3 regions of the Pseudidiomarina marina genome follow, and region 3 is predicted to be linked to each of the others. Evidence: predicted binding sites of a transcription regulator. Region 3 holds the regulator's gene; each other region holds the start of a gene.
The links. Region 3 encodes sigma-54, which starts transcription at its own class of promoters, with help from an activator protein. Its sites were predicted from a motif close to GTTGGCACGNNNNTNGNNT; they were not measured.

Region 1 (2,275 bases), 400 kb from region 3:
ACGCTATAGCCATGTGATCTGTTCCTAACTTGAAAAAGTATGTTTTAGCATCCATGTAACCTTAACACGAAGCAAAAAAATAGGAGCAAGCTCATGAAAATTTTAATGGTACTTACCTCACACGAGCAGCTCGGTGACAGTGGCCATAAAACAGGCTTTTGGGCGGAAGAATTTGCAGCGCCCTACTATGCCTTTAAAGATGCTGGCGCTGAAGTCGTGTTAGCCAGCCCGAAGGGCGGGCAACCCCCCATTGATCCGAACAGTGAACAAAGTGATGCTCAAACTAACGCAACGGTACGTTTGTTTGAAGATGAAGCGGCGATGGAGCAACTTGCCAACACGCTCAAATTGAGCGAAGTGACAGCCGATAAATTCGACGCTATTTTCTATCCGGGTGGTCATGGACCATTGTGGGATTTAAGCCAAGATCCATTATCAATCGGCCTCATTCAGCAGTTTTGGGAGCAAGATAAGCCAGTCGCTGCAGTTTGCCATGCGCCTGCCGTATTGGTGAATGCGAAAACGCCAGCCGGCCATCCGATTGTGAAAGGCCGAAAAGTGAGCGGTTTTACCAACAGCGAAGAGGCTGCGGTGGGCTTAACTGATGTTGTGCCATTTTTACTTGAAGATAAGTTGAAAGAACTTGGCGGTTTGTATGAAAAGGTCGATGACTGGAAACCTTATGCGGTTGTCGATGGTAACCTCATTACCGGCCAGAACCCTGCTAGCTCTGAGGCTGTTGCCGAGGCGCTACTGAAAAAATTAAAGCGTTAATATAAGACCAATAAAAAAGCCACCGCAAGGTGGCTTTTTTACTGCAAAGTGTTGATTAAATAACTTATTCAGTCATTTCTTGTAAGCGTGCACGTAACTCTTCATCTTGCTGCACACGCTGTACAATCGCGTTGTATTCCTGCGGTGAAAGACCTGAATCGTTCACAGCAGCAACCATTTCTTCTTGCGCTTTACGCTGAATCTCTTGTGCTTCTTCAGCATCTTCAGCGCTTTGGAAACGCTCTGAATATTTGTTACTGATTTCTTGCACGTTGTTCATCGCAACAACGAAACTCTCTAGCATGCCATCAGTTAACTCGATGTCTTGCTGTTGTTGCATCATTTGCTCTTGTTGAGCTTGTGCTTGACCTTGCTGTTGCTGTTGGGCAACCGCTGTTGCACTGACAACAGATGCACTAGCAAAAAGAGCAGTTAGGGTTAAAGCTGTCATTGTTTTACGCATAGATTTATCTCCTATTTTGAGTTCACTAGGAGAGTTGCAAGCCCCATGCCAACTTTCCATGTTTTATAACATTATGAAAAATAAAGATATTTAAATATTCTTCGAAATTCAAAATACAAATATGTATAATAATGTCACATGTGTCGATTGGGGTTAATGTGACAAAAAGATACAGAAGCTGGTTTTTGCAAGGCGATAGCGTTCAGAAAACGCTGACGTTTTATGTGATGTTACCGCTACTTGCGCTATCTGGCATTGCCATTGGGATCGGTCTTGAACGTGCGGCCGTATTTCAAGACCAACGCCTGCGTGATGACCTGGAGTTGGTCGGACGCGCCATTCACGTACCGGTCAGTGACGCACTCATTCGGGGAGATATCAGTGCGGTTCAAGCCGGCTTAGATTCGGTTTTTGAAATTGGCCGTGTTTACGGCGCCTCGGTATATGATACGAAAGGCATGATGGTGGCCTCAGCAGGAGTAACCGAACGCGATCTCTCTGAAAGCTTACTAGCCGAACAAGTCATTTTAACGGGTGAAACACAAGACAGCTATCGGGAAGTAGCGGGTCGAGATGTGTTTTCTCAGTTTGTTCCGATTCATGACCGAGGTGGTCAAATCATTGGGTTCATGCAACTTAATCGACGTGCCCAAGACTTTGATAATGCCTTTACGCAACTCGCTCGCATTGCTTGGGGAACATGGCTGGTGTTGGCTGCTGCAACCGCAGCCATCTTAGTCTTTGGTCATTATCGTGGTGTGAATCGTTATGTGGCACAAAAACTCGAGCAGCAGCGCCGTGAGCAAGAAAAAATGGTCGCGATAGGTCAGGTATCTAGTGGTGTAGCGCATGAGTTAGGTGCACCACTCACGGTCATTGATGGTCGTGCGAAGCAATTGATGAAACGCCATTCCGATGAAGAATCGCAACGACAACTGAATGCAATTCGAGGACAGGTACAGCGGCTTACCAAAATGGTGAAGCAGTTGCTGGCGTTCAGTCGTACGCCAGTCTCAGAGAAACAACAACAACCATTAC
Region 2 (2,275 bases), 840 kb from region 3:
CGCGCCACGCGCAAAGTGGTGTGTTGCTACGATGGCGATCGGGCAGGCCGTGACGCTGCTTGGCGAGCATTAGAAAATGCCTTGCCATTGCTCAATGATGGCATTGAATTGAGTTTCTTATTCTTACCTGATGGCGAAGATCCAGATACGTTAGTGCGCAAAGAGGGGGCAGAAGCCTTTACTCAGCGACTGCAAAAAGCGCAAAGCTTTACCGATTACTTTTTTGCCCACCTCACCGAAACCATTGACGTGCAATCGGATGCCGGCAAATCATTGCTATTGAAGCAGGCAAAACCACTTATTGAGCGCATCGCGAGTGACTTTTACCGTGAAACTCTAATGGAGCGTTTGGCGCGACTGCTCCGTCGGGAGACATCACAGTTAGAAGCACAAATCAAAGCGCCTGCACGGACAAAGCCCGAACAGTCGGCTCTAAAACTGACCCCAATGCGTCGCGCAATCGGCTTGTTGGTGCAACACCCAGAAATCGGTCGCGAAATTCCGCTACACACTGAATTAAGTGGGTTGAAACAACCAGGTATCGATTTGTTGTTGAAATTGCACGAACAGACTCACTTACAGTCGTTAACCTCGGCACAAATATTAGAATTATGGCGTGGCGAGCCCGAAGAAAAAGCGTTACGCCAGTTGGCTCGTTGGGAGCATCATCTTGATGCCGAAAAGGCAGCGCAGGAATTCTTCGATATTTTTGCCTTTTTCATTGATTTGTTTGTTGAACAGCGAGCGAATGAGTTGCTGGAGAAAGAGCGTACTGCGCCGTTGAATAAAGCAGAAAAACAAGAATACCTCACCTTGTTGCAGTATTTGAAAGATCGTGAAAAACGCTAATTTGCGTTCGGTTTTACTAAAACATTCGCGTTCCACACCAATGTTTTGCATCGTTCGTTATAAAAAACACATTAAAAACAATAGTATAAGTTTGTGGCATTAATTTTGCATACACAATTAGGTGTAAACCATAAATTTGTACTTAAATAGAATAAAAATGAGGAGTAAAACATGAAGTTTCCAAAGTTAGCCATGGTTGGTGCTGTTGTTATCTTATCTGCAGGTTTGCAAGGCTGTGTAATTGCTGTGAACGGCGATGGTGAGCACTATAGCTCGAGTGATAGTGTGACCAAAAAAGAGAAACGTAATCGCACAGCCATCGCGTCATTTACTAATGGAATGTCCGTTGACGCCGTGCAACGAGAATTAGGCACGCCGGAATTTTCTGATTTATGGACGGTTGATAATGTACGTTATCGCGTACTGTATTATCGTACCCAACGTGTGCACGCTGACGGCAACACCACTCGCGATGAATGCACCCCAATTGTGTTTGCCGACGGCAATTTAATTGGTACCGGTGAGTTAGCATTGACACGAATTCCTGAGAATAACTGATTAAATTCTGGCTGAAAACGACAGTATCTGCTACAATTTCCGGTCTTGAATTTTATACCTCACGCACTCATCTAATTAGAGTACATAATCGTACCTTTTTGAGTCGCCGTAAGTTTAAGACCGGTTACTTTTCTATATTAATAACAGGTGGTAGATCTGTATGCAGCAGAGTCGTCAATCACAGCTCAGGCTTCTTATTGCCAAAGGTAAGGAGCAAGGTTATCTCACTTTTTCAGAAGTGAACGATCACCTACCTTCTGAGATCGTTGATTCGGATCAAATCGAAGACATCATCGGCATGATCAATGACATGGGTATTCAGGTGTTTGAAAACGCACCCGATGCCGATGAATTGATGATGAGCGAAGACACCGCTGATGAAGACGCAGCTGAAGCCGCCGCGCAAGCATTAGCAAGCGTGGATGGTGAGTTGGGTCGCACCACTGACCCTGTGCGCATGTACATGCGTGAAATGGGCACAGTTGAATTGTTAACTCGCGAAGGCGAGATCGACATCGCAAAACGCATTGAAGATGGTATTAACCAAGTTCAATGTTCCGTTGCTGAATATCCTGAAGCCATCAACTTCTTGTTGGATCAGTGGGATTCATGCGAAGCGGAAGAAATGCGTTTAACCGACATTATTTCTGGTTTTATTGACCCGAATGAAGTGGATGAAGCGCCTGTCGCTGCAACGCACATTGGTTCTGAACTGAGCGAAGACCAGCTTGAAGACGAAGATGAAGACGTTGATGACGACGACGATGACAGTGATGATGACAGCTCAGATAGCGGTATCGATCCTGAATTCGCGCGTCAGAAATTCGCTGAACTTCGTGACCAATACGAGAAAACCCGTGCCGCAATT
Region 3 (2,275 bases):
GAATCCGGTCAGATTATCGGCTTGCTTGGCCCCAACGGTGCTGGCAAAACCACCACGTTTTATATGATTGTTGGCTTGGTCAATAATGATAAAGGCCGCATCCTGATTGATGATGACGACATTTCATTACTACCAATGCACGAACGAGCGCGACGCGGAATCGGCTACCTCCCGCAGGAGTCGTCAATTTTCAGGAAACTCACGGTTCGCGACAATATTATGGCAATATTGGAAACGCGAAAGGACCTTGATGCCAATGGTCGTGAAGAACGCTTAGATGGCCTGCTGGAAGAATTTCATATTGGGCACATTGCGAATAGTCTTGGCATGAGCTTGTCGGGTGGTGAACGTCGCCGCGTAGAGATTGCTCGCGCGCTAGCGGCCGATCCTGCATTTATTCTGCTTGATGAACCGTTCGCGGGCGTCGACCCAATTTCAGTATTAGACATTAAAAAAATTATTGAACATTTGAAGAATCGCGGCATTGGCGTTTTGATCACCGATCATAACGTTCGCGAAACCTTATCTGTTTGTGAAAATGCCTACATTGTTAGTCATGGTGAGTTGATTGCGACTGGTGACGCCCATACCATCTTAAATAATCAACAGGTTAAAGACGTGTATTTGGGTGAGCAATTCACCCTTTAGGTGGTGCAATGAAACAAGGCCTGCAGTTTAAATTCTCTCAGCAGCTGTCGATGACGCCGCAGCTGCAGCAGGCAATTAAACTTCTACAACTTTCGACGCTTGAACTACAACAAGAGGTTCAACAAGCGCTCGAAGAAAACCCGTTATTGGAATTAGAACAAGCTGAGGCTGAAGGCGAAACGGCCATTACCGACGATGATGATCTTTGGGATAGTCCTTGTTCTGCGGCACTAGGTCAGTCCAGCTCGAGCTTTGATGGCGAAGACTCAGTGTTTGAAGGGGCCTCAGGCACAACTTTGCAAGACCATTTGATTTGGCAAATGCAACTCTCTCATTTTTCAGCTATCGATGAAGCAATTGCCCTCGCCATCATTGATGCCATTGACGATAGTGGTTACTTGGCGGTTTCTCTGGAAGAAGTTGTAACCGCCGTAAATCGTCAAACCGATGAACCTGTTGAACTCGATGAAGCGGCTGTCGTATTAAAACGCATCCAACATTTTGACCCCATTGGGGTTGGTGCTCGTGATGTCGGCGAATGTCTCACCTTACAACTCCAACAATTGCCCCATGATACGCCGTGGCGTAACGAAGCGTTAGCAACTGTGCGTGAGCATTTGGCTTTGCTTGGATCACGCGATTACCGAACTTTAGCACGTCGATTGCGTTTAAATGAAGACGACCTCGCTGCTGTGATTGACCTCATTCAACACCTTCAGCCGCGGCCTGGCGAAGCGTTTAACAATAGCGACGATGACTACGTTATTCCCGATGTTTTGGTGCGCAAGAAAAATAATCGCTGGATGGTTGAGCTAAATCCAGAAAGTGTGCCTAAACTTAAAGTGAACGAAAGTTACATGAAGTTATGCCAAGGAACGCGCCAAACCGACGACATGCAATACATACGCCAACAAACACAAGAAGCGAAATGGTTTATCCGCAGCCTTGAAAGCCGCAACGAAACGCTGCTGAAGGTCGCGAATGCTATTGTATTGCGTCAACAAGGATTCTTTGAACACGGTGAAGAAGCAATGAAACCAATGGTGTTAGCGGATATTGCAAGCGCTGTTGAGATGCATGAATCAACTATTTCTCGAGTAACCACGCAAAAGTATATGCATTCACCGCGTGGTGTGTTTGAATTGAAGTACTTCTTCTCAAGTCAGCTCGGTACTGATACTGGAGGGGAAGCTTCATCAACGGCCATTCGGGCGTTGTTGAAAAAGCTAGTTGCTGCGGAAAACCCGAAAAAGCCGCTGAGTGACAGTAAACTAACTGAACTCCTCGCGGAACAAGGTATCCAAGTAGCTAGACGGACCATTGCGAAGTATCGAGAGGCGCTCAATATTCCGCCCTCGAGTCAACGCAAACGTCTTATCTGAATCTTGGACAACAGAAGGAAGATGTTATGCAAATTAATCTGACTGGTCATCACGTAGAAATCACTGACGCATTACGCGAGTACGTCGATAGCAAATTTAGTAAACTCGAGCGACATTTTGACCACATAAACAACGTCCATGTCATTTTAAATGTTGAAAAGTTGACGCAAAAAGCGGAAGCTACGCTGCATTTGAATGGCGGCGAAATTTTCGCAGATTCAGAGCACCAAGATATGTATGCCGCC

Region 1: a site for sigma-54 is predicted at 1,272-1,290, ahead of LG272_RS02360 (DUF4168 domain-containing protein). Genes of this name have one in related genera too.
Region 2: a site for sigma-54 is predicted at 942-960, ahead of LG272_RS04370 (DUF3192 domain-containing protein). Genes of this name have one in related genera too.

The regions. Positions count from the first base shown of each region.
Region 1 covers NZ_CP085233.1:479,005-481,279, forward strand. Annotated here, with positions in the region: gene LG272_RS02350 (PH domain-containing protein) at 1-13, opposite strand, end outside; gene LG272_RS02355 (type 1 glutamine amidotransferase domain-containing protein) at 94-774, shown strand; gene LG272_RS02360 (DUF4168 domain-containing protein) at 839-1,237, opposite strand; gene LG272_RS02365 (sensor histidine kinase) at 1,396-2,275, shown strand, end outside.
Region 2 covers NZ_CP085233.1:916,042-918,316, forward strand. Annotated here, with positions in the region: gene dnaG (DNA primase) at 1-849, shown strand, start outside; gene LG272_RS04370 (DUF3192 domain-containing protein) at 1,021-1,407, shown strand; gene rpoD (RNA polymerase sigma factor RpoD) at 1,568-2,275, shown strand, end outside.
Region 3 covers NZ_CP085233.1:79,197-81,471, forward strand. Annotated here, with positions in the region: gene lptB (LPS export ABC transporter ATP-binding protein) at 1-648, shown strand, start outside; gene LG272_RS00390 (RNA polymerase factor sigma-54) at 657-2,030, shown strand; gene hpf (ribosome hibernation promoting factor) at 2,057-2,275, shown strand, end outside.